One region of the Planococcus faecalis genome, then DNA from elsewhere that is predicted to be linked to it. Evidence: a T-box and tRNA genes for the amino acid it is inferred to sense, from the RefSeq annotation. Region 1 holds a T-box; the other regions hold tRNA genes.
What was found. The T-box of region 1 lies ahead of AJGP001_RS07080 (valine--tRNA ligase). A T-box ahead of a tRNA ligase gene usually reads a tRNA of that ligase, here a tRNA-Val.
Positions count from the first base shown of each region.

Region 2: it has a tRNA-Val gene. The T-box ahead of AJGP001_RS07080 (valine--tRNA ligase) is inferred to sense a tRNA for this amino acid. The anticodon was not compared.
Region 3: it has a tRNA-Val gene. The T-box ahead of AJGP001_RS07080 (valine--tRNA ligase) is inferred to sense a tRNA for this amino acid. The anticodon was not compared.

Region 1 covers NZ_CP019401.1:1,417,487-1,427,633, reverse strand. Annotated here, with positions in the region: gene AJGP001_RS07100 (sensor domain-containing diguanylate cyclase) at 1-300, opposite strand, end outside; gene AJGP001_RS07095 (bifunctional folylpolyglutamate synthase/dihydrofolate synthase) at 347-1,534, opposite strand; gene AJGP001_RS07090 (ATP-grasp domain-containing protein) at 1,605-2,468, shown strand; gene AJGP001_RS07085 (ATP-grasp domain-containing protein) at 2,465-3,262, shown strand; gene AJGP001_RS07080 (valine--tRNA ligase) at 3,530-6,163, opposite strand; T-box leader at 6,214-6,436, opposite strand; gene hemL (glutamate-1-semialdehyde 2,1-aminomutase) at 7,661-8,947, opposite strand; gene hemB (porphobilinogen synthase) at 8,944-9,927, opposite strand; gene AJGP001_RS07065 (uroporphyrinogen-III synthase) at 9,924-10,147, opposite strand, start outside.
Region 2 covers NZ_CP019401.1:1,211,482-1,221,628, forward strand. Annotated here, with positions in the region: rRNA gene AJGP001_RS05955 (23S ribosomal RNA) at 1-2,150, shown strand, start outside; rRNA gene rrf (5S ribosomal RNA) at 2,289-2,404, shown strand; tRNA gene AJGP001_RS05965 (tRNA-Val) at 2,413-2,488, shown strand; tRNA gene AJGP001_RS05970 (tRNA-Thr) at 2,500-2,575, shown strand; tRNA gene AJGP001_RS05975 (tRNA-Lys) at 2,583-2,658, shown strand; tRNA gene AJGP001_RS05980 (tRNA-Leu) at 2,679-2,763, shown strand; tRNA gene AJGP001_RS05985 (tRNA-Gly) at 2,769-2,843, shown strand; tRNA gene AJGP001_RS05990 (tRNA-Leu) at 2,873-2,961, shown strand; tRNA gene AJGP001_RS05995 (tRNA-Arg) at 2,993-3,069, shown strand; tRNA gene AJGP001_RS06000 (tRNA-Pro) at 3,096-3,172, shown strand; tRNA gene AJGP001_RS06005 (tRNA-Ala) at 3,179-3,254, shown strand; tRNA gene AJGP001_RS06010 (tRNA-Met) at 3,276-3,349, shown strand; tRNA gene AJGP001_RS06015 (tRNA-Ile) at 3,358-3,434, shown strand; tRNA gene AJGP001_RS06020 (tRNA-Ser) at 3,450-3,542, shown strand; tRNA gene AJGP001_RS06025 (tRNA-Met) at 3,589-3,665, shown strand; tRNA gene AJGP001_RS06030 (tRNA-Asp) at 3,669-3,744, shown strand; tRNA gene AJGP001_RS06035 (tRNA-Phe) at 3,762-3,837, shown strand; tRNA gene AJGP001_RS06040 (tRNA-Gly) at 3,844-3,917, shown strand; tRNA gene AJGP001_RS06045 (tRNA-Ile) at 3,931-4,007, shown strand; tRNA gene AJGP001_RS06050 (tRNA-Asn) at 4,009-4,083, shown strand; tRNA gene AJGP001_RS06055 (tRNA-Ser) at 4,088-4,178, shown strand; tRNA gene AJGP001_RS06060 (tRNA-Glu) at 4,185-4,256, shown strand; gene AJGP001_RS06065 (DMT family transporter) at 4,270-5,235, opposite strand; gene AJGP001_RS06070 (1,4-dihydroxy-2-naphthoate polyprenyltransferase) at 5,366-6,277, opposite strand; gene AJGP001_RS06075 (isochorismate synthase) at 6,448-7,839, shown strand; gene menD (2-succinyl-5-enolpyruvyl-6-hydroxy-3-cyclohexene-1-carboxylic-acid synthase) at 7,826-9,526, shown strand; gene menH (2-succinyl-6-hydroxy-2,4-cyclohexadiene-1-carboxylate synthase) at 9,523-10,147, shown strand, end outside.
Region 3 covers NZ_CP019401.1:1,027,331-1,037,477, forward strand. Annotated here, with positions in the region: rRNA gene AJGP001_RS04985 (23S ribosomal RNA) at 1-1,648, shown strand, start outside; rRNA gene rrf (5S ribosomal RNA) at 1,786-1,901, shown strand; tRNA gene AJGP001_RS04995 (tRNA-Asn) at 1,913-1,987, shown strand; tRNA gene AJGP001_RS05000 (tRNA-Ser) at 1,993-2,082, shown strand; tRNA gene AJGP001_RS05005 (tRNA-Glu) at 2,103-2,177, shown strand; tRNA gene AJGP001_RS05010 (tRNA-Val) at 2,185-2,260, shown strand; tRNA gene AJGP001_RS05015 (tRNA-Met) at 2,329-2,405, shown strand; tRNA gene AJGP001_RS05020 (tRNA-Asp) at 2,409-2,484, shown strand; tRNA gene AJGP001_RS05025 (tRNA-Phe) at 2,502-2,577, shown strand; tRNA gene AJGP001_RS05030 (tRNA-Thr) at 2,596-2,671, shown strand; tRNA gene AJGP001_RS05035 (tRNA-Tyr) at 2,675-2,758, shown strand; tRNA gene AJGP001_RS05040 (tRNA-Trp) at 2,765-2,838, shown strand; tRNA gene AJGP001_RS05045 (tRNA-His) at 2,857-2,932, shown strand; tRNA gene AJGP001_RS05050 (tRNA-His) at 2,973-3,048, shown strand; tRNA gene AJGP001_RS05055 (tRNA-Gln) at 3,060-3,131, shown strand; tRNA gene AJGP001_RS05060 (tRNA-Gly) at 3,138-3,212, shown strand; tRNA gene AJGP001_RS05065 (tRNA-Cys) at 3,219-3,292, shown strand; tRNA gene AJGP001_RS05070 (tRNA-Leu) at 3,302-3,385, shown strand; gene AJGP001_RS05075 (DUF47 domain-containing protein) at 3,596-4,213, shown strand; gene AJGP001_RS05080 (inorganic phosphate transporter) at 4,229-5,227, shown strand; tRNA gene AJGP001_RS05085 (tRNA-Leu) at 5,333-5,416, shown strand; gene AJGP001_RS05090 (hypothetical protein) at 5,581-6,033, opposite strand; gene AJGP001_RS05095 (DUF3100 domain-containing protein) at 6,017-6,844, opposite strand; gene AJGP001_RS05100 (M20 family metallopeptidase) at 6,892-8,088, opposite strand; gene AJGP001_RS05105 (C45 family autoproteolytic acyltransferase/hydrolase) at 8,505-9,557, shown strand; gene AJGP001_RS05110 (C45 family autoproteolytic acyltransferase/hydrolase) at 9,599-10,147, opposite strand, start outside.

The sequences.
Region 1 (10,147 bases):
CTCATCTGTCCGACTGCGATACAAAACTATGAGCATGGTCAATTGTGAAACCAGTATTTCAATAAAAATTCCATACTTTAAGAACAGTGCAACTGTCACCCATTGCACTAAAAAAGTCGACGCCCCGTTAATATTCATCGGCATCAAACTCATTAATACAAAAAACAACACATAAGCAAACAAGTTCCAAGGATCCTCTATGGTCGGTGGGAACAACTGATAAGCAATGATTAAACTTATCGGCACCAACAATACCCACAGCATCCAAAGAATTTTTTTCCGTTTATTGTTACCGGCCATAACATCCTTCCCTTCCTTATGCAGCTATCTATTATTTAACCTATGCCTATGACTGATAACATTGAAAAAATGGAGAAGTAGAATTTCTCAGAACAGTAAGCAGGTAAATCGAACCAGTGACTATAGTCACTTCCTCTTTATCTTGTACAGGTAATATATCATACCAATTTAGAATTGTCTTCCTTTTGCTAGAGTTTTCTGAAAATAATATTTCTGCGGGTAATACTCTGCTGTCATCAAAGTCAACAAAGGTAAAATGATCGCTAACCGTTTCTAATTGACGTAGCACACTCGCATAGTCTTTCCCTTTCAGTACTCCCATAACAATGTGAATCGGACGATTCGGAAACAGTTGTTTGATCGTCTCAACCAATGCTTCGGCGCTCGCTTTATTGTGGGCACCGTCAAAGAAAACTTCAGGAAAAACTTCTTCAAACCGGTAAGCGATATGTGCAGACGTCAAGCTTTGTAGAGCTTTTTGTTCGCTAAACCTAGCGCCAAGCAGTTCTCTCGCAGCTTCTAATGCCAAACTCGCATTTACTAACTGATGCGGTCCTTTAAGTTTTAGTTGAACAGTAGCTAACTCTTGTGGTTGGATTACTTCAGCATGCAAATCGTTCGCAGTGGCTTGAACGATTTCCAATGCTTCACGTGGCAGTTTACCCACTACGACAGGTTTCCACTTTTTAATAATTCCTGCTTTATGCCAAGCGATTTCTTCTATTGTAGTACCAAGAAAGTTTGTGTGGTCCATGGAGATGGATGGGATGATCGCAATTTCTGGATGGATCACATTTGTGCTATCCAATCCTCCCCCCATTCCTGCTTCAATAATGGTAAAGTCAAGTGCATGATTTCGAAAAATCATAAATGCGGCTGCTGTTAATAGTTCAAAATCAGTTAATGGTGTTGTTACCATACTTAACTGTTTCATCACCAGATCAAGTTCATCTGAACTAACCGGTTTTCCATCGATTTGAATTTGATCATGAAGATTTTCAATGCAAGGCGAGTAAAAGTTACCGACACTGTGTTGGTGTGCTTGTAAGATCGCTGACAGAAACGTTGCGGTGGATCCTTTGCCATTTGTTCCAGCCAGATGAACAAACTTGCCTGCTTTATGTGGATTGCCTAATTCCTCCAGAACAGATGTGATGGCCTCTAATCCAGGGTGAATGGCTGAGTCTGTCTGTATGTTCCATTTTGTTTTGTATTGTTCTAGTCCGATGATCATAAAGAGCCTCTTTTCTTAGTAAACATGATACACTTTTTAAGTAGGATATTAGCCCGAAGGTGGAATGGATATGACAAGTTGTTGGGTTATTTATAATGGAAGTTTAGTTTCCGATAAGTTTGAAGACCAAGCTAGGCTGGTTGCCGAGGCAGCAGAAAGAGCCGGCATAGATGTAAAAATTATGAAAAATTATGAGGTTGTAATGGATTTATCAGTCAATTTAAGTATACCCGATTTTGCCGTGTTATTGGATAAAGATATCTTACTTGGCTACTTTTTAAAAAGTCGAGGGGTGCCCGTTTACAACGACCCCGCAGTGATTGATTTATGCGACAACAAAGCGACTCAATATGTCCAACTAGCAGCGCACGATTTGCCCATGCCACGGACGATTGTTGCCCCAAAAGTTTATCCGAACTTCTCCATAATAGAATCTGGTTATTTCGAGAAAATTATCAATCAGTTGAACTTGCCGATGATCATTAAAGAAGGTCACGGCTCTTTTGGCATGAAAGTCTATTTAATTGAAACCGAAGCGGAATTTTACGAAAAAGTCGATAACCTACGAGGTGTCGATTTTGTATTCCAGGAATTTATCGCATCGAGCCGCGGTCGCGACATTCGCGTTAATATTGTAGGAGATCAAATTGTGGCAGCGATGTATCGTCATTCTGAAACAGATTTCCGCGCGAATATAACAAATGGCGGTGTGGCGTCGCCAATCCAACTAACTGTCGTTCAAGAAAAACTAGCGTTAGAAGCTGCTGATGCCGTTGGCGCCACCTTTGCTGGAGTCGATTTGTTGTTTGGTGACAACGATCAGCCATTAGTATGCGAAGTCAATGCCGCCGCGCACATCCGCAATATTTTAAATGTCACAGGCATTAATGTCGCAGACGCCATGATTGCCTATATAGTGGAGGACTTAGCATGAAACTTCTCTATGAAACAGCAGACGCAAAACGCAACCACGAATTTATAGAAGAACTGCAGCGTTTTGGTGATGTTCGTTTGATTCAGTGGGACGATTGGAGTTCAAACGGACTCCAGCTACTCGCGGAAACCGTTAAAAGTGAAACCGTGGTGTTTCGCGCGCGGCGCCCTCAAGCTGCACGATTTCTAGAAGACCAACAGGTTCGACTGGTAAATCGTGCCGAAGTCAACCGCATTGCCAATGACAAATGGCAAAGTTATCAATTGTTTCTATTCCTTGGAGTGCCTGTTATTCCCAGCTACCAAACAGCAACTGAATTTCCGTGTGTGGCAAAAACCGCAGACGGGCACGGAGGTTCCGAAGTTTGGCTGCTCCAAGCCGTTCAAGACATACCCGTTACCTCTTCGCCATTGATTTTCCAGCCGGTCATTCAGCACCAAGCGGACGTCCGTGCTTATGTAATCGGCAATAAAGTCGTTGGTGCTGTCAAACGCAGCTCTAAAGACTCTTTTAAAGTGAACTATTCTCTCGGTGGTACTGTTGAGAAATACATCCTCACTGCCGCTCAAGAAAAGGATGTCTTACGTATTGCCCGCGCTTTAAAAAGCGACTATGTCGGAATCGATTTTTTACTATTAGAAGACGGTCAGCACCTGTTCAATGAAATCGAAGATCCTGTTGGGGCCCGGTCATTTTATAAAACACACGAAGAAAACATCGCCGAATTGTTAGTAGAGTACCTGCGAACACTGGAACAACATGCACCGTTCGGGCGGGAAGATCGACCGAAATGATTTCTAGTTAAGTTGGACTATTTTTTACCTCTGGATATTCTGCCGGAGTCTGCTTTATTTTTATGTAAACACCGAAAAAATTCGACATTTCTGATTTAGTGAATTTCTTAGCGTCGGCGTGTTCAGCGGCTAAGCGAAGCGAGAAGGCTCGCTTTTTGCGAGAGCTATACCAAAACGATATGTGAAATGTCCATTCCTAAGTCTAATTTATTAGCTTGTTAACTACAAAAAACCGCTCTCCCCATTGGGAAAACGGTTTTTTTCGTTTTACAAGTTCTTTAATTCTTCGATACGTTTTTCAACTGTTGCGTGTTTTTCTAGGTAATCGGCTTGTTTCGCACGTTCTTCGGCGACAACTGCTTCTGGCGCTTTAGACACAAAGCGTTCGTTCGACAATTTGCCGCTCACGAGCTTGACTTCTTTTGCCCATTTTTCGCGTTCTTTACCGAGACGCGCAAGTTCTGCATCAATGTCGATCAAGCCTTTAAGTGGCACAAACAATTCAGCACCGGATACTACTGCAGACATCGATTTTTCAGGAGCTACCATGTTTTCGCCGATCGTTAAGGTTTCCGGGTTACAGAAACGTTCGATATACGCGGCATTTGCTTCTAGCACGGCATGCGTATTGGCATCTTTTGCCGAAATCGTCAACGGCACTTTTTTGCTCATTGGCGATTGTACTTCTGCACGGATCGTACGTACAGAACGAATCACATCCATTAACAGCTTCATGCTTGAAGACTGACTTTGGTCTGTTAATGAGTTATCTACTGTCGGCCACGCCGCAACGGTAATCGATTCACCTTCATGCGGCAAGTTCTGCCAAATTTCTTCTGTAATAAATGGCATGAACGGGTGCAATAGACGCATCGTGTTGTCGAGTACGTAAGCAAGAACTGAACGCGTCATTTTCTTCGCTCTTTCGTCCTCACCGTATAATGGCAATTTCGACATTTCGATATACCAGTCACAGAAATCATCCCATATAAAGTTGTAAAGTGAACGGCCCACTTCGCCAAATTCATAGCGTTCTGCAAGTTCCGTTACTTGTTCGATGGTTTCATTCAAACGCGTCAGAATCCATGAATCCGCAACGGACTTTTTGCCTGACAAGTCGATTTGGTCGTACGTCATGCCTTCCATGTTCATCAACGCAAAACGAGACGCATTCCAGATTTTATTGGCAAAGTTCCAAACGGACTCGACTTTGTCGTTTGCGTACCGAAGATCTTGTCCTGGAGACGAAGCTGTTGCGAGGAAATAACGCAGCGAATCGGCTCCGTACTCAGAAATAACGTCCATCGGGTCAACGCCGTTGCCAAGTGATTTGGACATTTTACGCCCTTCAGCGTCACGCACAAGTCCGTGAATCAAGACATCTTTAAACGGTTTTTCACCCGTGAATTCTAAAGCTTGGAAAATCATCCGTGACACCCAAAAGTTAATGATGTCGTAGCCTGTCACCAATACGTCCGTCGGGTAGTAACGGCTAAGATCATCGTTTTCTTCTGGCCAGCCAAGTGTCGAGAACGGCCATAAAGCAGATGAGAACCACGTGTCTAATACGTCTTCGTCTTGTGTCCAGTTTTCAGCGTCTGCCGGTGCTTCGTGGCCTACATAGATTTCGCCTGTTTCGTTATGATACCAAGCTGGAATTTGATGTCCCCACCAAAGTTGGCGCGAAATACACCAATCGCGAATGTTTTCCATCCAGTGCAAATAGGTTTTCTCAAAACGATCCGGCACAAAGTTAACACCCGCATCGTTTTTTTGTGCCTCAACTGAAGCAGCAGCAAGTGGCTTCATATCGACAAACCATTGTGTTGATAGGTAAGGCTCAACCACTGCTCCGCTACGCTCAGAATGGCCTACTGAATGCAAATGCTCTTCAATTTTAAATAACACATCCAGGTCTTGCAGATCTTTGACAATTTGCTTCCGACATTCAAAACGATCCAGTCCTTCATACTTGCCAGCGTTTTCGTTCATCGAACCGTCTTCGTGCATAACTAGTACGCGTTCTAAATGATGACGGTTTCCAATTTCAAAGTCATTCGGGTCGTGAGCCGGTGTAATTTTTACAGCACCACTTCCAAATTCTCTATCTACGTAATCATCCGCTACAATTTCAATTTCCCGGCCAATAATTGGCAAAATTACTTTCTTGCCGATCAAGTGCTGGTAACGCTCGTCTTTCGGGTGAACGGCAACGGCTGTATCGCCAAGCATTGTTTCGGGACGTGTCGTGGCGATTTCAATATGACCACTACCATCTGCAAGTGGGTAACGCATATGATAAAACGCACCTTGTACGTCTTTGTAAATAACTTCAATGTCGGAAATCGCTGTTTTTGTGTTCGGGTCCCAGTTGATGATGTATTTGCCGCGGTAAATGAGTTTTTTCTCATACAGCTTAACAAATACTTCTCTTACTGCTTTTGATAAGCCGTCATCTAATGTAAAACGCTCACGCGAATAATCAAGACCTAGCCCTAGTTTTGCCCATTGCTCGCGAATGTGCCCTGCGTATTGATCTTTCCATTTCCATGATTCTTCAAGAAACGCTTCGCGTCCTAAGTCATAGCGTGAACGACCTTCTTCTTTCAGCTTGCCTTCCACTTTTGCTTGCGTTGCAATACCTGCATGATCCATTCCTGGAAGCCATAACGCATCAAAGCCTTGCATCCGTTTCATGCGTGTCATGATGTCTTGTAATGTTGTATCCCACGCGTGGCCTAAGTGCAACTTGCCGGTAACGTTTGGTGGTGGAATCACAATGGTATACGGCGTTTTGCCGCTTTCAGGTTTTGCTTCGAAGAATTTGTTGTTGACCCACCAATCGTAACGCCCTTTTTCAATCGATTGTGGATCGTACTTGGTGGACATTTGTTCAGTCATTGGAATTCCTCCTTTAATTTCTGGTAGAACGCAAAAAACTCCCGTCGTCTGTAAAGGACGAAGGAGTTTTTCGCGGTACCACCTTTATACACAGGTCCACTTGCACACCTGGCTCTCAAGTTTCATAACGGATGTTCAGTCCGGTTCCCGCTACTCGTTTCACGGCAACTGCTCGGAGGTGACATTCAACTGGACGCTCATGAAAACCTCTCACCAACTGGTCTTCTCTCTGAAATGTAACGTACAATTTACTATCCTCTTCAACGCATGAATATCTAATTACTCTTATTGTACTCAATACTTGGTTTTAGCGTCAAGTTTATTTTGTAAGGTTTGATTGAGGTGGTAGTTATTTCTGCTTTCTTATGTCGCTTCGGTCGCTTTGGGCATGGCTCCCGCAATAAGCCCGGAAGTTCACCGGTCTTTTTGCTTTGCCTAGCCCGTGCTCGCTCCTTGCTTAGTCAATGGACATGGCTTTGGTGGTGTAGGGTAGGTAGTTGGTGTTGTTTCGTTACTTCGCCTAGTGAATGAAGATTGATGTGGGGGTGCAAGCTCGAGAAAGTAGCCTCGCTTTCTTATGCCGCTTCGGTCGCTTTGGGCATGGCTCTCGCGATAAGCCCGGAAGTGCACCGGTCTTTTCGCTTCGCCTAGCCCGCGACGCGCCTCAGCTAGGGACTGCTGGATGCACAAGTGCACCTATTTTTATGTGGGAGTAGAGGGTGTAAGGCTCTGGAGACGCTCGGCGGCGGTGGTGCACGCGCCGTCGCTAAGTCAGGTTGCATTGAACGTTTTTCTTAGGTTCTATACACCGCTTCGGTCGCTTTGGGCATGGCTCCCGCACCAAGCCGAGAAGAGCACTCGTCTTAGCGCTTCGCCTAGCCCGCGACGCGCCTCAGCTAGGGAGTGGTGGATGTATAAGTGCACCTACTTTTATGTTGGAGTAGAGGATGTGAAGTTCTGGAAACGCTCGGCGGCGGTGGTGCACGCGCCTTCGCTGAGTAAGGTTGCATTGAACTGAGATAATACGTTTTCTTAGGTTCTATACACCGCTTCGAGCGCTTGGGGCATGGCTCTCACACTAAGCCGAGAAGAGCACTCGTCTTAGCGCTTCGCCTAGCCCGTGACGCGCCTCAGCTAGGGAGTGGTGGATGCATAAGTGCACCTATTTTTATGTGGGAGTAGAGGGTGTAAGGTTCTGGAGACGCTCGACGGCGGTGGTGCACGCGCCTTCGCTGAGTCAGGTTGCATTGAACTGGGATAGTCGTTTTTCTTAGGTTCTATACATCGCTTCGGTCGTTTTGAGCGTAACAATGTGAGACGAGATGAATAGCTTGGAGCGAGCTTTGGAACAGCAATACCGATTTTCTATATCTTGCTAATTTTTCACTACTAACTATTGAGATAAAAGCGACTACTTAAACAGATCAAAATCACTCTAAAAAAAGGGCTATCCCAAAGGGTCATTTTTATGACCTTTCAGGATAGCCCTGTCTATTTTTAGCGTGCCAATTTAGCAAATACGGCATGGAATGCTTCTACGGTTTTTGCGATATGCTCTTCCGTGTGGGCAGTCGATAGGAACATGCCTTCAAATTGAGACGGCGGCAAGTAAATACCTTCTGCCGCCATTAAACGGTAATAGTCAGCGAACAAATCGGTATCTGAAGTTTTCGCTGTTGCAAAGTCGACCACGTTTTCGTTTGTGAAGAAAAAACCAATCATCGAGCCTGCACGGTTGACTGTGTGCGGGATGTTGTATTTGGTTGCAGCTTCTCGGAATCCTTTTTCAAGCTGGTCGCCGCGTTCGATAAAAGTGTTGTAGCTTTCTTCTGTTAAACGAGACAACGTTTCAAAGCCTGCGCGCATTGCGAGTGGATTTCCAGAGAGTGTGCCTGCTTGATAAATAGAACCACTTGGTGCGACTTGCTGCATAATTTCACGCTTACCACCGAATGCACCGACTGGTAAACCGCCGCCGATTACTTTACCGAGACACGTCATGTCGGGTGTAACGCCGTAATGACCTTGTGCACAATGATAGCCAACACGGAATCCGGTCATGACTTCGTCAAAAATAAGAAGCGTGCCGTTTTCGTGCGTTAAGTTGCGCAGCTCCATTAAGAAGCCTTCGTTTGGCGGAACCACGCCCATGTTTCCAGCAACCGGTTCTACGATAACTGCCGCTAGTTCACTGCCGTATTCTTGAAAAGCCATACGAACGCTTTCTAAGTCATTAAATGGCACGGTAATGGTATTTTTAGCGACTGATTCGGGTACACCTGGTGAATCTGGCAAACCTAAAGTTGCGACACCTGAACCTGCTTTGATTAATAGACTGTCGCCGTGACCGTGATAGCAGCCTTCGAATTTCAAGATTTTATCGCGGCCGGTATAGCCACGTGCTACACGCAATGCACTCATCGTTGCTTCTGTTCCAGAAGATACCATACGAATCATTTCAATCGATGGAACGCGTTCCATAACTAGTTTCGCCATCGTATTTTCAAGTTCAGTTGGCGCACCGAATGACGTTCCAAGCGCTGCTGTTTCTTGAATTGCGTTGACGACTGCTGGTTCAGCATGGCCTAAAATTAATGGGCCGTATGACAAAACGTAGTCAATATACGAATTTCCGTCAATATCTGTAATTGTGGCACCGCTTCCTGACTTCATGAAAATCGGATCCATATTGACCGATTTAAAGGCACGGACTGGGCTATTAACGCCACCTGGCATTAAAGTTTTTGCTTCAGTAAATGCGGCTAGTGATTTTTCGTATGTCATTCTTTTCCCTCCAACCAGCGTGCTGCGTCTTTCGCGTGATAAGTCATAACGATATCTGCTCCCGCGCGTTTCATGCTCAATAAAGTTTCTAAAACGATTTTCTTTTCATCAATCCAGCCATTTGCGGCAGCTGCTTTGACCATCGCGTATTCACCCGATACGTTATAAGCGACAATCGGTACATCAAAATTATCGCGAACTTCACGGATAATGTCTAAGTACGACAAAGCTGGCTTAACAATCATGAAATCTGCACCTTCTTGAATATCAGAAGTTGCTTCACGTAACGCTTCCATACGGTTTGCTGGATCCATTTGGTACGTTTTACGATCCCCAAATTGCGGTGTACTGTGAGCCGCTTCACGGAAAGGTCCGTAATAAGCAGACGAATATTTAACACCGTACGACATAATGGGTGTGTTTTCGAATCCCGCTTGGTCAAGTCCGTAGCGAATTGCAGCAACAAAACCGTCCATCATATTTGATGGTGCAATAATGTCAGCTCCAGCTTTTGCTTGAGAAACCGCAGTGCGTGCTAGTAAATCTAGTGATTCGTCATTTAAAATCACACCATTTTCGATTACGCCACAATGGCCATGATCGGTATATTGGCACAGACAGGTATCTGCAATAACGACTAACTCAGGATGACGATTTTTCGCAAAACGGATGGCTTCTTGAGTGATACCATGGTCGTGATAAGCTTGTGTGCCAACCGCATCTTTTTCGTTCGGTACGCCAAAAAGAATAACAGAAGGAATTCCAAGGTCCACCACTTCATCTAATTCTTCACCTAATTTATCCAACGAAAAATGGAAAACGCCTGGCATTGAAGAAATTTCTGTTTTAATGTTTTCGCCTTCTACAACAAAAATCGGATAAATAAAGTCCTCTTTATGTAAGCTCGTTTCGCGAACCATTGAACGGATATTAGCAGAACCGCGCAAACGACGGTGACGGTTAAAATTTAATTCTTTCATTTCGACAAACTTCCTTTCGCTATTTCATTGATAACTTCTATATACGTATATTTTTTAGGCGTGTAATCCACTGTTCCGCCGCTTTTTAGTATCGTCTTTTTCGTAACGTGGCCAATCGCCGCGGTGCGGATATTCGACCAATCTCCACCTGCTTGTCGGTACGCCGACACAGCAGAAGGACTGGCGAAAAGAATAATAACGTCTTTTAGTTGAACGACCA
Region 2 (10,147 bases), 210 kb from region 1:
CCACGCACGTTGAAAAGTGCGGGGATGAGGTGTGGGTAGCGGAGAAATTCCAATCGAACCTGGAGATAGCTGGTTCTCTCCGAAATAGCTTTAGGGCTAGCCTCAAGATTGAGAATCCTGGAGGTAGAGCACTGTTTGGACTAGGGGCCCATCCCGGGTTACCGAATTCAGACAAACTCCGAATGCCAGTGATTTATGCTTGGGAGTCAGACTGCGAGTGATAAGATCCGTAGTCAAGAGGGAAACAGCCCAGACCACCAGCTAAGGTCCCCAAATATCCGTTAAGTGGAAAAGGATGTGGCGTTGCTTAGACAACCAGGATGTTGGCTTAGAAGCAGCCATCATTTAAAGAGTGCGTAATAGCTCACTGGTCGAGTGACACTGCGCCGAAAATGTACCGGGGCTAAACGGATTACCGAAGCTGTGGATGGATCTCGTTAGAGATCCGTGGTAGGAGAGCGTTCTAAGGGCGTTGAAGTCAGACCGGAAGGACTGGTGGAGCGCTTAGAAGTGAGAATGCCGGTATGAGTAACGAAAGACGGGTGAGAATCCCGTCCACCGAATGCCTAAGGTTTCCTGAGGAAGGCTCGTCCGCTCAGGGTTAGTCGGGACCTAAGTCGAGGCCGATAGGCGTAGACGATGGACAACAGGTTGATATTCCTGTACCACCTCCCCGCCGTTTGAGCAATGGGGGGACGCAGAAGGATAAGGAGAGCGTGCCGTTGGTTGTGCACGTCCAAGCAGTGAGGCGTGAAATGAGGCAAATCCCATTTCTAATACGTTGAGCTGTGACGGCAAGAGGGTTTACCCTTGAGTCCCTGATTTCACACTGCCAAGAAAAGCCTCTAGCGAGGCGGGAGGTGCCCGTACCGCAAACCGACACAGGTAGGCGAGAAGAGAATTCTAAGGTGAGCGAGTGAACTCTCGTTAAGGAACTCGGCAAAATGACCCCGTAACTTCGGGAGAAGGGGTGCTCTGGTAGGGTGAATAGCCCGAGAGAGCCGCAGTGAATAGGCCCAGGCGACTGTTTAGCAAAAACACAGGTCTCTGCAAAACCGTAAGGTGACGTATAGGGGCTGACGCCTGCCCGGTGCTGGAAGGTTAAGAGGAGTGCTTAGCGCAAGCGAAGGTGCGAATTGAAGCCCCAGTAAACGGCGGCCGTAACTATAACGGTCCTAAGGTAGCGAAATTCCTTGTCGGGTAAGTTCCGACCCGCACGAAAGGCGTAACGATCTGGGCACTGTCTCAACGAGAGACTCGGTGAAATTATAGTACCTGTGAAGATGCAGGTTACCCGCGACAGGACGGAAAGACCCCGTGGAGCTTTACTGTAGCCTGATATTGAATTTTGGTGCAACTTGTACAGGATAGGTAGGAGCCTGAGATTCCGGAGCGCTAGCTTCGGAGGAGGCGTCAGTGGGATACTACCCTGGTTGTATTGAAATTCTAACCCACAAGCCTGATCGGCTTGGGAGACAGTGTCAGGCGGGCAGTTTGACTGGGGCGGTCGCCTCCTAAAGAGTAACGGAGGCGCCCAAAGGTTCCCTCAGAATGGTTGGAAATCATTCGTAGAGTGTAAAGGCAGAAGGGAGCTTGACTGCGAGACGTACAGGTCGAGCAGGGTCGAAAGACGGGCTTAGTGATCCGGTGGTTCCGCATGGAAGGGCCATCGCTCAACGGATAAAAGCTACCCCGGGGATAACAGGCTTATCTCCCCCAAGAGTCCACATCGACGGGGAGGTTTGGCACCTCGATGTCGGCTCATCGCATCCTGGGGCTGTAGTCGGTCCCAAGGGTTGGGCTGTTCGCCCATTAAAGCGGTACGCGAGCTGGGTTCAGAACGTCGTGAGACAGTTCGGTCCCTATCCGTCGCGGGCGCAGGAAATTTGAGAGGAGCTGTCCTTAGTACGAGAGGACCGGGATGGACACACCGCTGGTGTACCAGTTGTTCTGCCAAGGGCATCGCTGGGTAGCTATGTGTGGCCGGGATAAGTGCTGAAAGCATCTAAGCACGAAGCCCCCCTCAAGATGAGATTTCCCATTGCGCAAGCAAGTAAGATCCCTCAAAGACGATGAGGTAGATAGGTTCGAGGTGGAAGCGTAGCGATACGTGCAGCTGACGAATACTAATCGATCGAGGACTTAACCAACACACTGTATGCGAAAAACTTGCCTGTTTCACCTGTCGTTTATCCAGTTTTGAAAGAATAAGCCCAAGTTTTTGTAAAAAAAGCTTGAAAAAAACAGTACTACTGGTATAATAAATCTTGTCTTTCAAAACCAAATAGTCCAGTGATGATGGCAAAGAGGCCACACCCGTTCCCATCCCGAACACGGCAGTTAAGCTCTTTTGCGCCGATGGTAGTTGGGGGTTTCCCCCTGTGAGAGTAGGACGTCGCTGGGCAATATATCGGAGGATTAGCTCAGCTGGGAGAGCATCTGCCTTACAAGCAGAGGGTCGGCGGTTCGATCCCGTCATCCTCCACCATTATTTCTTTTGCCGGAGTAGCTCAGTTGGTAGAGCAACTGACTTGTAATCAGTAGGTCGAGGGTTCGACTCCTTTCTCCGGCACCACTTTTTCGAGCCATTAGCTCAGCTGGTAGAGCATCTGACTTTTAATCAGAGGGTCGAAGGTTCGAATCCTTCATGGCTCACCATTTTAATTTTATATTGCCACGCGGGTGTGGCGGAACTGGCAGACGCACTAGACTTAGGATCTAGCGCCTTCGGGCGTGGGGGTTCGACTCCCTTCACCCGCACCATTTTTGCGGAAGTAGTTCAGTGGTAGAACGCCACCTTGCCAAGGTGGAGGTCGCGAGTTCGAACCTCGTCTTCCGCTCCATATTTATTTGCACGTGATACCGACCCTTAGCCGGGGTGGCGGAACTGGCAGACGCACAGGACTTAAAATCCTGCGGTAGGTGACTACCGTACCGGTTCGATTCCGGTCCTCGGCACCATCTTTTCACGAAATAGTGAATAGCATCATATGCGCCCGTAGCTCAATTGGATAGAGTACTTGACTACGAATCAAGCGGTTAGAGGTTCGAGTCCTCTCGGGCGCACCATATTTTTATACTCAGCAACTCAAGTTCGGGAAGTAGCTCAGCTTGGTAGAGCACTTGGTTTGGGACCAAGGGGTCGCAGGTTCGAATCCTGTCTTCCCGACCAAACAATGGGGCCTTAGCTCAGCTGGGAGAGCGCCTGCCTTGCACGCAGGAGGTCAGCGGTTCGATCCCGCTAGGCTCCACCAACTTTTTAAAGTAAAGATCCCGGCGGCGTAGCTCAGCTGGCTAGAGCGTACGGTTCATACCCGTGAGGTCGGGGGTTCGATCCCCTCTGCCGCCACTTTTTTAGGACCTTTAGCTCAGTTGGTTAGAGCAGACGGCTCATAACCGTCCGGTCGCAGGTTCGAGTCCTGCAAGGTCCACCATATGTATTTTATCTCGGAGGAATACCCAAGTTTGGCTGAAGGGATCGGTCTTGAAAACCGACAGGGGAGTCAAATCCCGCGGGGGTTCGAATCCCTCTTCCTCCTCCATATTTTTAAAATGTGTGGACGAATTTCTTTTGAATTATACTATTGTCGCGGGGTGGAGCAGTTCGGTAGCTCGTTGGGCTCATAACCCAAAGGTCGCAGGTTCAAATCCTGCCCCCGCAACCAAATGGTCCCGTGGTGTAGCGGTTAACATGCCTGCCTGTCACGCAGGAGATCGCCGGTTCGATCCCGGTCGGGACCGCCATTTCCAATAAATAAAGTGGGTCAGTAGCTCAGTCGGTAGAGCATTAGATTGAAGCTCTAAGTGTCGGCGGTTCGATTCCGTCCTGACCCACCATTTTATGCGGGTGTAGTTTAGTGGTAAAACCTCAGCCTTCCAAGCTGATGATGGGGGTTCGATTCCCCCCACCCGCTCCATAATATTACATATGGGCCTATAGCTCAGCTGGTTAGAGCGCACGCCTGATAAGCGTGAGGTCGATGGTTCGAGTCCATTTAGGCCCACCATTCCGAAGTAGCTCAGTGGTAGAGCACCGCACTGTTAATGCGATGGTCGTAGGTTCGAGTCCTACCTTCGGAGCCATACTGGGGAAGTACTCAAGTGGCTGAAGAGGCGCCCCTGCTAAGGGTGTAGGTCGGGCAACCGGCGCGAGGGTTCAAATCCCTCCTTCTCCGCCAGTATTTGGCCCCTTGGTCAAGCGGTTAAGACACCGCCCTTTCACGGCGGTAACACGGGTTCGAATCCCGTAGGGGTCATTATAAAAAAGTGTTATGCATTTAATTGCATAACACTTTTTTTCGTTTTACTAGAATTAAGACTGTGAAGAATCATGCCAAGCATTACAATGAAAATCCCGATTATTGCTAAGCTTGAAGGTAAGATAATTGACAAGAAAAGTGCTTCTCCTGCTAACGCAAATAAAACTTCCATTGATTGTGTCGCTTCTACTGCTCCTAGTTTCTGCATATCGCCTCTAACTAGATCAGTCGCTTTAAAGAAGAGTACTGTTGCCATTACACCTGAACTGATTGCTACAATTAAAGTTTGTAAGCTTTGTGAAGCGCTAGGTCCACCTACAGTAACAAGCCCATATAATGATAGGATAAACCAAAAAGGTAGACTAGCTAGTGTCATGCCCAAAACCCTCTGATACGCATCCAACCTACCTCCACATATATCCATCATTTTTCTATTTCCTAATGGGTATGCGAAAGCTGCGAGGATAACAGGGATAAAACCGAACCAAAGTGTTGAAGAAGAAACAACTGCTACATGTTCAAGTTGCATTAAACTGACTCCTGCTAATATGATAAAAGAAATCATCAAGCTTTTAACAGGAATCTTTCCTCTTAGTTGAGTAGTTTCTTTATTGCTATGTATGGTAATGAGAAATAAGGGAGCAAGTAATGTACCAGCGACTATGGTAATTTGCCATGTTCCTGCGATGAGCCAGCCAGGGGAATAGGCTGCAGCGAAACATAGTGGAGCATAGAATAAGCCAAATCCAACAAAACTCCATAGGGTCCAAGCTCTTTTGTTTTTATTCATTTCTTGTAACAGCGGTTTTAAGTTCTTTCTTAATACAACAATCAAAAGTAAAAAGGGAATCATGAAAAAGTATCGGAGAGACGCACTCCAGATCCAATTCCCGCCGTCAGCTTCCATCGTGGCGTTGAGTACGAAAGTAAATGCAAAGAAAAAAGCTGCAATAATGCCGATGATGATAGGTTTCACTATATATCCTCCTCATTCGAAAATTTAGAATTATTTATTTACTATAACTTATAATTAACTGTTCTTCAAAGTATTATTTTAGACAAACAAAAAAAGGATTTCTCTAGAAATCCTTTTTTGTTTGTCTATATTATAGAAGGTAATCAATCAGTAACCCAATTCCAAGTAAAAAAGCCACAAATGTATTTGTTTTTCCAGTATCTTTCATCGCCGGCATCACCTTTAGAGGTTCTGTAAAACGTTTAAAGATTTGAACGACTTTAATAGGTTTAATGACGCTTATGAAGACTAGTAAGGCCCACGGTGTCAATATTCCTACTAGGATAAGAATGACAATCCATACGTAGGCTAGAATGAAAAACCACATAAGAATATTGACAGCTGCCGGTCTTTTAACCAAAATAGCAAGTGTTTTGCGTCCACTTTCTTCGTCGCCCACAATATCGCGAATGTTATTGGCTAGCATAATAGCTGCTACTAATAATGTGCTCGGAATAGCAAGTAACGATGCTTCTAGGGTTACCATCCCCGTTTGAATATAGAAGGCAATGATTACAATCAAATAGCCCATGACTACGCCAGAGAAAAGTTCGCCAAAAGGTGTGTAGGCAATAGGATATGGCCCACCGGTATAAAAATAGCCAATCCCCATTGCAACGGCACCTACAACTAAAAGCCACCAACTAGTTAGTGAACAAATATAGAGACCAATAACTGCAGCAATCCCGTAGAACAATAAAGCTAGATTTAATACAGTTTTCGGTTTCACACCGTTCCGAACAATTGCACCCCCAATACCGACAGAGTTCTCATTGTCTAACCCTCTAGCAAAATCGTAATATTCATTGAACATATTAGTAGCTGCTTGAATCAACAAACTCGCAACGAGCATAGCTAGGAATAAAATCCAATCGATAAGGGAATACTGTAAAGCAATCATCGTTCCGAGGAATACGGGAGCGAAAGAAGCGGTTAAGGTATGCGGCCGAGTTAGTTGCCACCATACGCGCCATCCGCTGTCTGCTTGTAGTGAATGTGTCATATATCTCTCTCCTTTAATTCTTTCCACTCCTCATTGTACTTCAAAATAACAGTGAATACAGCAAATGATGTGCTGATTTTAGCAGAAAAGAGTATGATAGAAGGTAGAGATTAAAAAGTAGAACGTTTGTGGAATAAACTAGACTGTTGTCTTAAAACGGAGGTAATCAGGTGAATTCAGAATCGTCTTCATCGACTCAACAATCTGCGGATAGCCAATATGAAGGCTACCGCTTTTATACGGAAACAATTGAAGTAACACGCATGTCAGCATTGGCATTTTTTGAAGCCGGCGGAAGTGACCACTCAGGAAAACGACTGTACTGGCAAAATCGGGAAAAGACCTTTACGTTGGTCGGAATTGGTCATGCCCATGTATTGTCTACAAACAAGGCAAATGGAAGATTTGAAGAAATAAAAAAAGAGTGGCAGAACTTATGTCGCCAAATTGTCAATGAAGAGCATTCGGTTCAGCCGGTTCTATTTGGTGGATTTTCGTTTGATCCGTTAAACAATAAAGCGAGTGAATGGAAGAGATTTCCTCAGGCTTATTTCGCAGTGCCGACTTTTCAACTAGTGTTAAAAGGAGAACAGGCTTTTATTAGTATCCATTTAATCACTCAAAAGCAAGAGAGTTTTGCAGAATTTGAGGCGATGCGCAAAGAGCGGGATAAATTGATCCATGCAGCCCAAGTATCAGAAGTGGACAAATACGATAAACCGCAAACAACGGGTCGTATAGAACTGAAAAAACAAGCTTATTTGGATTCCATCAAACAAGTAACCGACATTATTAAAGCTAAAGAAGTTGAAAAAGTTGTTATTGCACGCACGATGAAACTGGAATTTGAAGATGTGTTTACACCGACTTCAGCATTGTATCAAGTATCTAATGAACAACCTGAAAGTTTTCTATTTGGTTTGGAGGCAGAAGACCAATTTTTCTTTGGTGCGACTCCTGAACGATTAGTAAAAGTGGAAAATCATAAAGCCCTTTCAACATGTTTAGCGGGTTCTACTCCGCGTGGAAAAACCATTGAGAAGGATACCGAACTTGGGGAAATTTTACTGAAAGATTCTAAAAATCGTGCTGAACATCAATATGTAGTAAACATGATTAGTGAAGTTTTTAGAGCGAATTGCAGTCGGACAATCGTACCCAAATTGCCGAAATTGATGAAAATTAGGGATATTCAGCATTTATATACACCGGTTGAAGGAGACTTGAATCCAGGTGCTACGCTATTTGATTTGGTGCAAGTTCTTCATCCTACGCCAGCACTCGGTGGAGAACCCAAATTATTAGCGTTGGAAATGATTCGGAACTACGAAGCAATGAATCGCGGTTATTATGCTGCGCCTGTTGGGTGGATTGATGCCAAAGGAGACGGCGAATTTGCGGTTGCTATTCGGTCGGCTTTACTAGATGGCAAAGAAGCTTATTTATATGCGGGAGGTGGAATTGTAGCAGATTCCACGCCAGAGTCAGAATATGACGAGACATGGGTTAAGTTTAGGCCGATGCTCCGGGCATTGGGAGGTCAATTGAGTGACGAGTCGTAAAGCGTTAACAGAATATGTATCTGCATTCACCCATTCACTAGTTGAACTAGGCGTGGCAGCTGCAGTCATTAGTCCAGGATCTCGTTCAACACCATTAGCTTATGCTTGTATGAAACAAGAAGGCTTGACGGTATACCGTCAAATCGATGAACGTTCCGCAGCTTATTTCGCGCTGGGCATGGCGAAGGCGTCTGGTAAACCGGTGATGCTGTTATGCACATCTGGAACTGCAGCCGCTAATTATTTTCCAGCAGTCGTCGAAGCTTACTACGCACGTGTACCGTTAATCGTCGTAACGGCTGACCGACCGCACGAGTTGCGAGAAGTCGGGGCACCGCAAGCAATCAATCAAATCAATTTGTTTGGATCACACGTTAAATGGTCAACTGATTTGCCGATGCCGGAAACGGAAAATCAATTGGCGTTCTTAACGCGTCATTTGCACCGTTCTGTTCAAAATGCCAACAGTGAACCAAGAGGACCCGTGCATATCAATGTACCGTTTCGTGAACCACTTGGTATTGATTTCGAACAAACTTATGAAAGTAGCGGAGACATTGCCCATTTTGGTGGAGAACTTTCCCTATCTGCCGAAAGTCGTGTGTTTTTGCAGAACGTGTTAAAAAAGGACCGGGGACTATTAATTGTTGGGGAAATGACCAAACCGATGCCACCTGAATTTTGGGAGTTTGTTCAAAAGCTCAACTGGCCAGTACTTGCCGATCCACTATCGAATTTACGAGGCAATTGTCCATCAACTACAAGACATCTGATTGTTGATTCATACGATGCGTTGTTAAAAAATAAAGAGTTTAAAGAACAAGTAACCCCACAAGTCGTGTTTCGGATTGGGCCACAACCGGTTTCAAAACCACTGAGTTTGTTTTTGGCAGCAGCTAGACCTGAAACTTATGTGGTGTTTGATGAAAGTCCGATGTTGCGAGATGCGCAATCGGTAGCAACGCATCACATTCAGGCTTCTATAAATGGTTTGTGGCAATTGTCTTTAGAAATGAAAAAAACGAATTCGTACCGTGAAAAATGGACCAAGGCATCCTCTTTATATTGGAAAGTTGTAGCTCTTCATAGTCAAGAAGAGTTGGATGAAGGCGTGTTAGCAAAAGTGTTTTTTGATACATTGGAAAACTGCGATTTGATCATTGGTAGCAGTATGCCAATTCGCGACGTGGATACCTTCTTCCAATCAACAGAGCGGGATGTCATGATGTATGCGAACCGAGGGACGAATGGCATTGATGGCGTAGTGTCAACGGCATTTGGCGTACAAGCGGCAAAACAGCGACCTGCGTATTTATATATTGGCGACTTATCCTTTTTGCATGACATGAACGGCTTGATTGCGTCTAAAATGCAGGAAACCGATTTGACGATTGTTGTGATGAATAACGATGGTGGCGGCATTTTCTCTTATTTGCCTCAGTCTCAAGAAGAACGTCATTTTGAAGAACTGTTCGGTACGCCGACTGGATTAACGTTTAGCGATGCAGCGAACATGTACGATGCGCAATATGTATCTGCTGAAACGATTGCCCAATTTGCTGCCGCTTTAGATGAGCCGAAAACAAAATCAGTGAAGATTATTGAAGTGTTCACCAATCGTGAAAATAATGTGATGACACATCGTAAATTATGGAGCCGCTTTGATGAGGAGCTGGCTAAGCAATGAAACTAACAGTTAATGGAACTCACTACCATATAGAAGTAAGGAATCGAGAAAAACAAGAAACCGTAGTATTTCTGCATGGCTTTACGGGCACTACAAAAAGCTGGCACTCAGTTGCAACAGGTTGGACGGACCACAAACTTGTTTTCATTGATTTGATTGGTCACGGAAAGACGGAGAGTCCAAAATCAGTCGAATTTTATACAATGGAACGGCAACTCGCCAATTTAGATGCTTTGTTTGACCAGTTAGAGCTTGATCACTTTTCCCTTATCGGCTATTCAATGGGCGGGCGTACAGCGCTTGCTTATGCTTGTGAATTTCCAGTGCGAGTTAGTGGATTGATTCTAGAAAGTGCTTCTCCTGGACTCCGAAGTGGAGAGGCCAGAAGAAAACGCCGAGCCAATGACGCACATCTTGCAGAGCGAATTGTTACGCAAGGTCTTGAGCGTTTTATCGATTCCTGGGAAAACATTGCATTGTTCGATAGTCAGAAATCTTTGCCAGAAAAGGTCAAGGACACAATTCGCCAAGAACGCTTGGAGCAAAATCCAGTAGGGCTTGCGAATAGTTTACTCGGTATGGGAACCGGTTCTCAAGCTACTTATTGGGCAGAGTTAATGT
Region 3 (10,147 bases), 390 kb from region 1:
CGCTTAGAAGTGAGAATGCCGGTATGAGTAACGAAAGACGGGTGAGAATCCCGTCCACCGAATGCCTAAGGTTTCCTGAGGAAGGCTCGTCCGCTCAGGGTTAGTCGGGACCTAAGTCGAGGCCGATAGGCGTAGACGATGGACAACAGGTTGATATTCCTGTACCACCTCCCCGCCGTTTGAGCAATGGGGGACGCAGAAGGATAAGGAGAGCGTGCCGTTGGTTGTGCACGTCCAAGCAGTGAGGCGTGAAATGAGGCAAATCCCATTTCTAATACGTTGAGCTGTGACGGCAAGAGGGTTTACCCTTGAGTCCCTGATTTCACACTGCCAAGAAAAGCCTCTAGCGAGGCGGGAGGTGCCCGTACCGCAAACCGACACAGGTAGGCGAGAAGAGAATTCTAAGGTGAGCGAGTGAACTCTCGTTAAGGAACTCGGCAAAATGACCCCGTAACTTCGGGAGAAGGGGTGCTCTGGTAGGGTGAATAGCCCGAGAGAGCCGCAGTGAATAGGCCCAGGCGACTGTTTAGCAAAAACACAGGTCTCTGCAAAACCGTAAGGTGACGTATAGGGGCTGACGCCTGCCCGGTGCTGGAAGGTTAAGAGGAGTGCTTAGCGCAAGCGAAGGTGCGAATTGAAGCCCCAGTAAACGGCGGCCGTAACTATAACGGTCCTAAGGTAGCGAAATTCCTTGTCGGGTAAGTTCCGACCCGCACGAAAGGCGTAACGATCTGGGCACTGTCTCAACGAGAGACTCGGTGAAATTATAGTACCTGTGAAGATGCAGGTTACCCGCGACAGGACGGAAAGACCCCGTGGAGCTTTACTGTAGCCTGATATTGAATTTTGGTGCAACTTGTACAGGATAGGTAGGAGCCTGAGATTCCGGAGCGCTAGCTTCGGAGGAGGCGTCAGTGGGATACTACCCTGGTTGTATTGAAATTCTAACCCACAAGCCTGATCGGCTTGGGAGACAGTGTCAGGCGGGCAGTTTGACTGGGGCGGTCGCCTCCTAAAGAGTAACGGAGGCGCCCAAAGGTTCCCTCAGAATGGTTGGAAATCATTCGTAGAGTGTAAAGGCAGAAGGGAGCTTGACTGCGAGACGTACAGGTCGAGCAGGGTCGAAAGACGGGCTTAGTGATCCGGTGGTTCCGCATGGAAGGGCCATCGCTCAACGGATAAAAGCTACCCCGGGGATAACAGGCTTATCTCCCCCAAGAGTCCACATCGACGGGGAGGTTTGGCACCTCGATGTCGGCTCATCGCATCCTGGGGCTGTAGTCGGTCCCAAGGGTTGGGCTGTTCGCCCATTAAAGCGGTACGCGAGCTGGGTTCAGAACGTCGTGAGACAGTTCGGTCCCTATCCGTCGCGGGCGCAGGAAATTTGAGAGGAGCTGTCCTTAGTACGAGAGGACCGGGATGGACACACCGCTGGTGTACCAGTTGTTCTGCCAAGGGCATCGCTGGGTAGCTATGTGTGGCCGGGATAAGTGCTGAAAGCATCTAAGCACGAAGCCCCCCTCAAGATGAGATTTCCCATTGCGCAAGCAAGTAAGATCCCTCAAAGACGATGAGGTAGATAGGTTCGAGGTGGAAGCGTAGCGATACGTGCAGCTGACGAATACTAATCGATCGAGGACTTAACCAACATACTGTATGCGAAAAACTTGCCTGTTTCACCTGTCGTTTATCCAGTTTTGAAAGAATAAGAAAGTTTTTGTAAAAAAAGCTTGAAAAAACCGGTACTAATGGTATAATAAAACTTGTCTTTCAAAATAAATTCAGTCTGGTAATGATGGCAAAGAGGCCACACCCGTTCCCATCCCGAACACGGTAGTTAAGCTCTTTTGCGCCGATGGTAGTTGGGGGTTTCCCCCTGTGAGAGTAGGACGTTGCCAGTCTGAATAATTATTCCGAAGTAGCTCAGTGGTAGAGCACCGCACTGTTAATGCGATGGTCGTAGGTTCGAGTCCTACCTTCGGAGCCAAATATGGAGAGCTGTCCGAGTGGCCGAAGGAGCATGATTGGAAATCATGTAGGCGGGCAACCGTCTCAAGGGTTCGAATCCCTTGCTCTCCGCCAGAAGTTCTTTTTAAAAGCACGGCCCCTTGGTCAAGCGGTTAAGACACCGCCCTTTCACGGCGGTAACACGGGTTCGAATCCCGTAGGGGTCACCAATTTCATGGAGGATTAGCTCAGCTGGGAGAGCATCTGCCTTACAAGCAGAGGGTCGGCGGTTCGATCCCGTCATCCTCCACCATTTACAGTTACATAGTGAACGCGTTGTTTTTAAATTTCACAATGTTAATCGTAAGAAAATAGTATTGTCGCGGGGTGGAGCAGTTCGGTAGCTCGTTGGGCTCATAACCCAAAGGTCGCAGGTTCAAATCCTGCCCCCGCAACCAAATGGTCCCGTGGTGTAGCGGTTAACATGCCTGCCTGTCACGCAGGAGATCGCCGGTTCGATCCCGGTCGGGACCGCCATTTTCAATAAATAAAGTGGGTCAGTAGCTCAGTCGGTAGAGCATTAGATTGAAGCTCTAAGTGTCGGCGGTTCGATTCCGTCCTGACCCACCATTTTTTATTAATACTTGTGCCGGAGTAGCTCAGTTGGTAGAGCAACTGACTTGTAATCAGTAGGTCGAGGGTTCGACTCCTTTCTCCGGCACCACTAGGTGGGGTAGCGAAGTGGCTAAACGCGGCGGACTGTAAATCCGCTCCTTCGGGTTCGGCAGTTCGAATCTGCCCCCCACCACCAGTTTTTAGGGGCATAGTTTAACGGTAGAACAGAGGTCTCCAACACCTCCGATGTGGGTTCGATTCCTACTGCCCCTGCCAATTTTAAATTTTATGATGGCGGTCGTGGCGAAGTGGTTAACGCACCGGATTGTGATTCCGGCACTCGGGGGTTCAATTCCCCTCGTCCGCCCCATGTTTTCATTTCATTAAGTGAACTTATAAATAATAAAGTGGCGGTCGTGGCGAAGTGGTTAACGCACCGGATTGTGATTCCGGCACTCGGGGGTTCAATTCCCCTCGTCCGCCCCATCTTTTACTAGTGGGGTATAGCCAAGCGGTAAGGCAACGGGTTTTGATCCCGTCATGCCCTGGTTCGAATCCAGGTACCCCAGCTTTAAGCGGAAGTAGTTCAGTGGTAGAACGCCACCTTGCCAAGGTGGAGGTCGCGAGTTCGAACCTCGTCTTCCGCTCCAATATTTGGCGGCATAGCCAAGTGGTAAGGCATGGGTCTGCAACACCCTTATCACCGGTTCGAGTCCGGTTGCCGCCTCCATAATATTTTGCCGGCGTGGCGGAATTGGCAGACGCGCGGGACTCAAAATCCCGTTCCTTCACGGGAGTGTCGGTTCGACCCCGACCGCCGGTATCACGAAAGAGCCTGCCTGCTCTTTCAAAAACCTCTTAACTGTGAGAAATCATAGTTAAGAGGTTTTTTTATTGAGTTTAGATTAAACTGGAAATTCGGTTTCAACAAAAATTTGTAAATTGATTATATAGATAGTGTTAATATCTCGAGAAATAAGCTATTATAATTTAGCTGAGAAATTATGTTGCGAAAATAGTGGAGGTAGAGAAAATGGCTTTCAAAAAGAAAGATAAGTTTGCATTGCAGTTGAGTGACATTGCGTTGAATTTAAAAGAAAGTGCAGCTTATTTTGCTGAGTATAAATTAAAAGCTAGTAATGACTTGATCATTTTTTCGAACACTATGAAGGATTATGAAACAAAAGGAGATTCTTTTATACATTCCATAATCCAAGATCTTAACAACGCATTTATTACGCCAATTGAACGAGAAGATATATTGGCTTTAGCAATGAGTATGGATGATGTATTAGACGGTTTAGAACACACAGCTGCACGATTTGATATGTATTCAATAGTAGAAGCAGATGAATACATGCTTGAATTTGTTGAAGCAATTCGATTGAGCACGATTGAGATAGAAATGGCAGTCGAACTAATGGTTTCTAAGAAGTTGCCTCAGATGAGATCTCATGCGATTAAAATTAAAGATTACGAATCTAAATGTGATGCCGTCCTGCGTCGATCCATAAAAAATCTGTTTCAAACTGAAAAAGATCCGATTCGAATTATTCAATACAAGGACATATACGAAGAGTTAGAAGAAATTGCTGATCATTGTCAGCAAGTCGCGAATACATTCGAATCAATTATTATGAAAAACGCCTAAGGAGCAAAATGACTAATGGATATGGTATTGCTGTTAACAGTTTTGATTGTCATTTTTGCTATAATATTTGACTTTATCAATGGGTTTCATGATACGGCAAATTCGATAGCTACTGCGGTTTCTACAAAAGCACTAACACCGAGACGTGCAATTATGCTTGCGGCCATTATGAATTTTGTCGGTGCTATGGCTTTTACGGGTGTTGCTAAAACAATAACCAAGGATATCGTCGATCCTTTTGCGCTCGATAATGGCTCTGTCGTTATTCTAGCAGCTTTATTAGCGGCTATTACATGGAATTTGTTGACTTGGTACTATGGAATTCCAAGTAGCTCCTCACACGCGTTAATTGGTTCAATAGCTGGAGCAGCTATTGCAGGGGCTGGCTTTGCAGCTCTTAATTACAGTGGCTTTCTAGCAATTTTGCAAGCTTTAATCTTTTCGCCAATTCTTGCTTTGGTCGTGGGCTATCTCATGTATAGTGTTTTTAAAATAGTATTCAAAGATCATAATTTAACAAAAACAAATAAGAATTTTAGATTAATTCAAATTGCCACTGCTGCATTGCAGTCATTTTCCCATGGTACGAATGATGCGCAAAAAGCGATGGGGATTATTACGTTGGCATTGATTGTGAATAATTATCAAAGCTCTGATGATATCCAATTGTGGGTACAAGCTACATGTGCCCTAGCGATGGCGTTAGGGACTTCGGTTGGCGGTTGGCGAATTATTAAAACGGTGGGCGGGAAAATCATGAAAATTCGTCCAGTTAATGGTGTAGCAGCTGATTTGACAGGTGCAGCAGTAATTTTTGGTGCTACTCTGATTCACTTGCCAGTTAGTACAACTCACGTTATTTCGTCTTCTATAATGGGAGTTGGGGCAGCGCATCGTGTTAAAGGCGTTCAGTGGGGGACAGCCAAGACTATGTTAATCACTTGGGTGATTACAATGCCAATATCGGCGATGTTAGCCGCTGTCTTCTACTTTCTTCTTAATTTGGTTTTGTAAAAAAGATAAACACCTGTTTTTGCAAAATTATTTGTTATACGAATAAAGTATTGGCGAGCGAAATGAGATGTGCTATAATAATTCTTGTCCGCTAAAGAAATACTTGCCGGCGTGGCGGAATTGGCAGACGCGCGGGACTCAAAATCCCGTTCCTTCACCGGAGTGTCGGTTCGACCCCGACCGCCGGTATCCTGCAAGATTAGATGAGAGGCCCTGACATTATTGTTGGGCTTTTCTTTTTGGAATTTTTAAGATGGATTGCTGAGGGTAAGTAGCAGTAAATAGATTTTTAAAGAACTAGTAAAAAGACCACCGCAAAAGCTAAAGCTTTTGCGGTGGTCTTTTGGTTAACGTTAAATAATTCCTTGAAATCGAAGGATAATTTCCGCAATGACTGCTGAGCCAAGAAATGTTCCGAGCAGAACCACCATGCCAATTACGATAGTTTTCCAACCTAATTGCACAAAGTCGAACCATGAACGGCCAATGGATACGCCGGCATAAGCTAAGATAGGCGTAGCAATTGCTAATAAAGTAACTTCTGTTGTGTAAGTGACAATTTGTGCTGCTCCCGGCATACCCGGAATTGTCAATATTAGACCGATAATGCCGATGTAAGCGATGCTAGGCAACTTGAATGGTAGTAAGCGGTGAATAACCAATCCGGCCAGGCTAATGCCTATTAGGATGGCTATTCCGGGAAGCGCATCCCAAGGAAGTATATCGTAGCCAATCCAATTACCAATCAGCATGATCACACCAATAATCATAAAGACCAGTATCCATTCTTTAAGACTTTTTATCATAATCTACGCTTCCTTTCGCTGCTTTTTTCTCTTTGTTTTTAGAGAGAATCTCATACAGTTTAACCGTTAAGGGCAAACCAATAAAAATACTCATGTATAGACCTGTTACTGAAGAAATTAAGTTGCTGACTCCTGAAAAGGCAGTCAAGGTTTCACTCATCTCAGGAAATGCGGCAATTAAAGGACCTAGAGAAGCCGCTGCCATACTACCGCTGCCCACACCTGTCGCCATGGCGAAAGAAATCGGATGCAGGGGCGTCACAGTAGCTAAAAAGCCTGATATCAACCCAATAAAAATCGATCCGAAGACGGTACCAAAAATATACATAGCCATAACGCCGCGTCCTTCGGGAGAGGATAAACCATATTTATCGGTAATCAGAGCAAGGTTGGCTTCTCGTCCGATAGAATGCGTCATACCGATGCTTTCTCTCTTGAGTCCTAGAAATACAGCTAAAGGAAGAGCTAATAAGATCGTGCCAAGGTTACCAAATTCCTGTAACAATAGAGCAGGACCGGCTTCGATGATTTGAGGCAGAGCGGGTCCTGCTTGGACTCCGAATTTAGCTATCAGTACAGAAACTGAGAGAAATACTAAAGGTTCTGCGTTAATCGATTGTTTATCGGTTACCAGTGGAGTGAAATACAATCCGAGACCAATCACAACTGCATAAAGCATCGGCAACAATAGAATGGTCCCAGGTCCAACTGGAATAGCGAATGTACCAATCGACTCAGTCACGGCTACAATCGCTAAAACGATGACATGTAGCCGCCAATCTTTCCACAATTTAAAAGCTTGTTCGCCCATGTAACATCTACTCCTTTTATGTGGGAGAACTGGCTCTCCGTTAGTGATTAGCTTGCGTTGGTAGCAGACTGGTATTTTTTCGCATAGTTAAGTGCCGCTGTGCCTAATGCTTTTGCGGCTATCAGCAAAGAACGTTCATCAATATCAAATTTTGGATGGTGATGTGGGTAAGCCTCTGTGTTGTCTGGGCTCTGTGCACCTGTAAAAAAGAACGTTCCTTTTATATGTTGAAGGTAATACGAGAAATCTTCGCCACCCATGACAGGTGGTGTTTCTCTAACTTCTTCTACTCCAGGGACAGAGGATGCGAGAGCTGCTAGAAAATTTGTTTCTTCTTCGTGATTGACTGTTGTTGGATAACCGCGTGTATAGGTATATTCATAATCTGCTCCTGAAACGAGACAAGTTCCTGCAATGACGCGTTCAATTTCTTCTTCGATAAAACTACGAATGTCTTCTTTGAATGTCCGTACAGTTCCAGTCATTTCAGCCGTGTCCGCGATAACATTATAGGGATTTTTAGCTTCGAAATTACAAATCGAGACAACAGCAGATTCCAATGGATTGATTCGGCGGCTGACGATTTGTTGCAAGTTATTAATCAGTTGTCCCCCAATGACAATGCTGTCTTTTGTATCGTGAGGGCTTGCAGCATGCCCACCTCTTCCAAGGATTTTAATGTCAAAGCGATCTGGAGCGGCTTGAAGAGGACCTGAACGATAACCAATTTCTCCAAGAGGCATTTGGGCTTGTAAATGCGTACCAAAAATAACATCGACGCCATCGAGACAGCCGTCTTCAATCATGGCGATGGCTCCGCCGGGTGGTAGTTCTTCTGCGTGCTGGTGCAAAAAGACAATGGTACCTTCAATTTCTGATTGCATACTATTTAATGCTTTCGCTAGACCGAGTAGACTCGCCGTATGGCCATCATGGCCACAAGCATGCATGACACCGTCATTTTTAGATTTAAAAGGCACGTCTGTTTGTTCTTGAATCGGTAGGGCGTCAAAGTCCGCGCGCAAAGCAACAGTTGGACCAGGTTTGTCACCTTTTAAGTAGGCCAGCACACCGTTACCACCAACATTTCTACGGACTTCGTGACCTAATTTTTCGTGGAAAAGAGCAATATATTCGGCTGTTTCCACCTCCTCAAAAGATAGTTCTGGGTATTCATGAAGATGGCGCCGAATATCGACAATCTCGTCGTACAGTTTATCGAGCTTAGTGAATAGTTGATCCAAAAAAAACCCTCCTTTAGAATAATAGTCTTATCCTATCATAATTTTCAGTGAATTTTAAGGTGCTTTTGCGGAAAATAAAAAGTATTCAGTTATATTAAATTCCATTTCTGGTGTAAAAAGTATATTTAGGATTAATAAGGACTATCTATGAGAACGACTGTGGAATATGTTAGTAGTATAACTATAAAGAATACTTGGATTGATGTGTTTATGCAGTTGAAATAGCAAAATCAACTGGATAAACAAAATGAAGAGTAGAAAGAGTAAGTTGCTTTACTTAATAATAAGGATCGAATTTAATAAGGAATTATTTCTTTAATTTAAGAACAACTTTTCAAACGCTGCTTTTGAGTTTTTTATCGTAAATGTGTATGCTAAAACCTAATCAGTGATTCTGCACTATAAAGGAGAATTTGATGAAATCTATACATAGTAACATCTTAGAGTTTAGAGGAAGTCATTACGATTTTGGATTCAAGCAAGGAGAGCTGTTAAAGAATAGTATAATATTGGAGAATCGACAAAAGCAGTGGAAAGCAAAAAGGCCACGATTTAAAATAGATGTGGCAAAAACGGCAGAAGCTTATTCCAAATTTGCTCCTCGGATCTGGCATGAGTTAATGGGTCTGCAGGAGAGTCTCGGCTTGCCGATGGAGGAAGTGCTGCGCGATTTTGGTGGATACCGAATCGATGCCATGCCATCTGGCTGTTCGATCGTGACAGGCACAGATTTTATGGTTCGAAATTATGATTTTCACCCGCAGACCTATGAAGGACGTTTTAGTTTGTTTCAACCAGACGACGGGGGCTATGCGACGATTGGTCCAACATCACGAATTATCGGACGGATGGATGGCATGAATGAAAAAGGACTTGCCATGGGCTATAATTTTACACACCGAAAAAAGCCAGGAGACGGCTTTGTGTGTTATTTAATCGGGCGGATTATTCTAGAAACTTGTGCAACAATTGAAGAAGCGGTGGAACTGTTAAAACAGCTTCCTCACCGTGGGTCGTTCAGCTATATTGTCACAGATACAAGCGGAAGAACACGCATCATCGAAGCAAGCCCTCGCTCGGTTGATGTCCGCATCAGTAACGCATGCACCAATCATTTTGAAATTCAGCAGCACGAAAACCGCAATTATTTAAAGGATTCGTTTGACCGTTTAGAAGTTATTCAAAGTCAGCAAAGCCAAACGGCAGACGCATTGAAAGCATTTCGTTTATTTAACGACACAGGCAAAGGTGTATTTTCGAAGCTTTACAAGAGCTGGGCGGGGACGATTCACACATCTCTTTATTTGCCAAAAGACAAAGAAGTTTGGTTTGCACTCGGTGGAAATCAACAGCCAACCGTTTTTGATTTCGCAGGCTGGCTACGCGGAGGAAATTTGAACATTCAGCAAATCCATGGAGTAGTAGATACGGATATTGGCTTTGCACATGTCGACAAACAATTCAGCTAAACAAAACAGGCGCCAGCAATTTAGTTGCTGGCGCCTGTTTTTTATAGTTCTGCCATATGAGCAAATGGAAAATGTGTGTCAATGTTCCCGTTGATCCGTTTGGCGTATAGTCGCTCACCTTGTAACCATTTATCGAAATCGAGCATCAGTGGCAAACGGTCAGGACCAATAGCAAATCCAATTTCGAGACTACGCGGAAAGTAAGAAGCGGTATGCAAGGTTCCTGAAGCGGTGCTGTACTTTGTTGAAAAGACACCTTGATTCGAGTCGTTTAATAGACGAAATGCACTATAGGCATCGATTTTATTTTGTTGTTGCTTTAACATAGCGTCTTCTCTTCTGCGGGAATCATCAAGTTGGTACCGATTTTCTTCTACGAGCAATTCAAAATGATTGGTCGACACAGCGGATTCACGAACGGCGACAAAACGAGGCGATGCTTCAACGACCACTGATTTTCCTGTACGATCAAGTAAGACATAACTAAACGAACGACGATGAGGCAGTTCTTCTAATAACTCGACTGCATCATCAATGGTAGCGCAATTTTCCAAAATCAACCGACCAATCATATTGCAAATAAAACCATC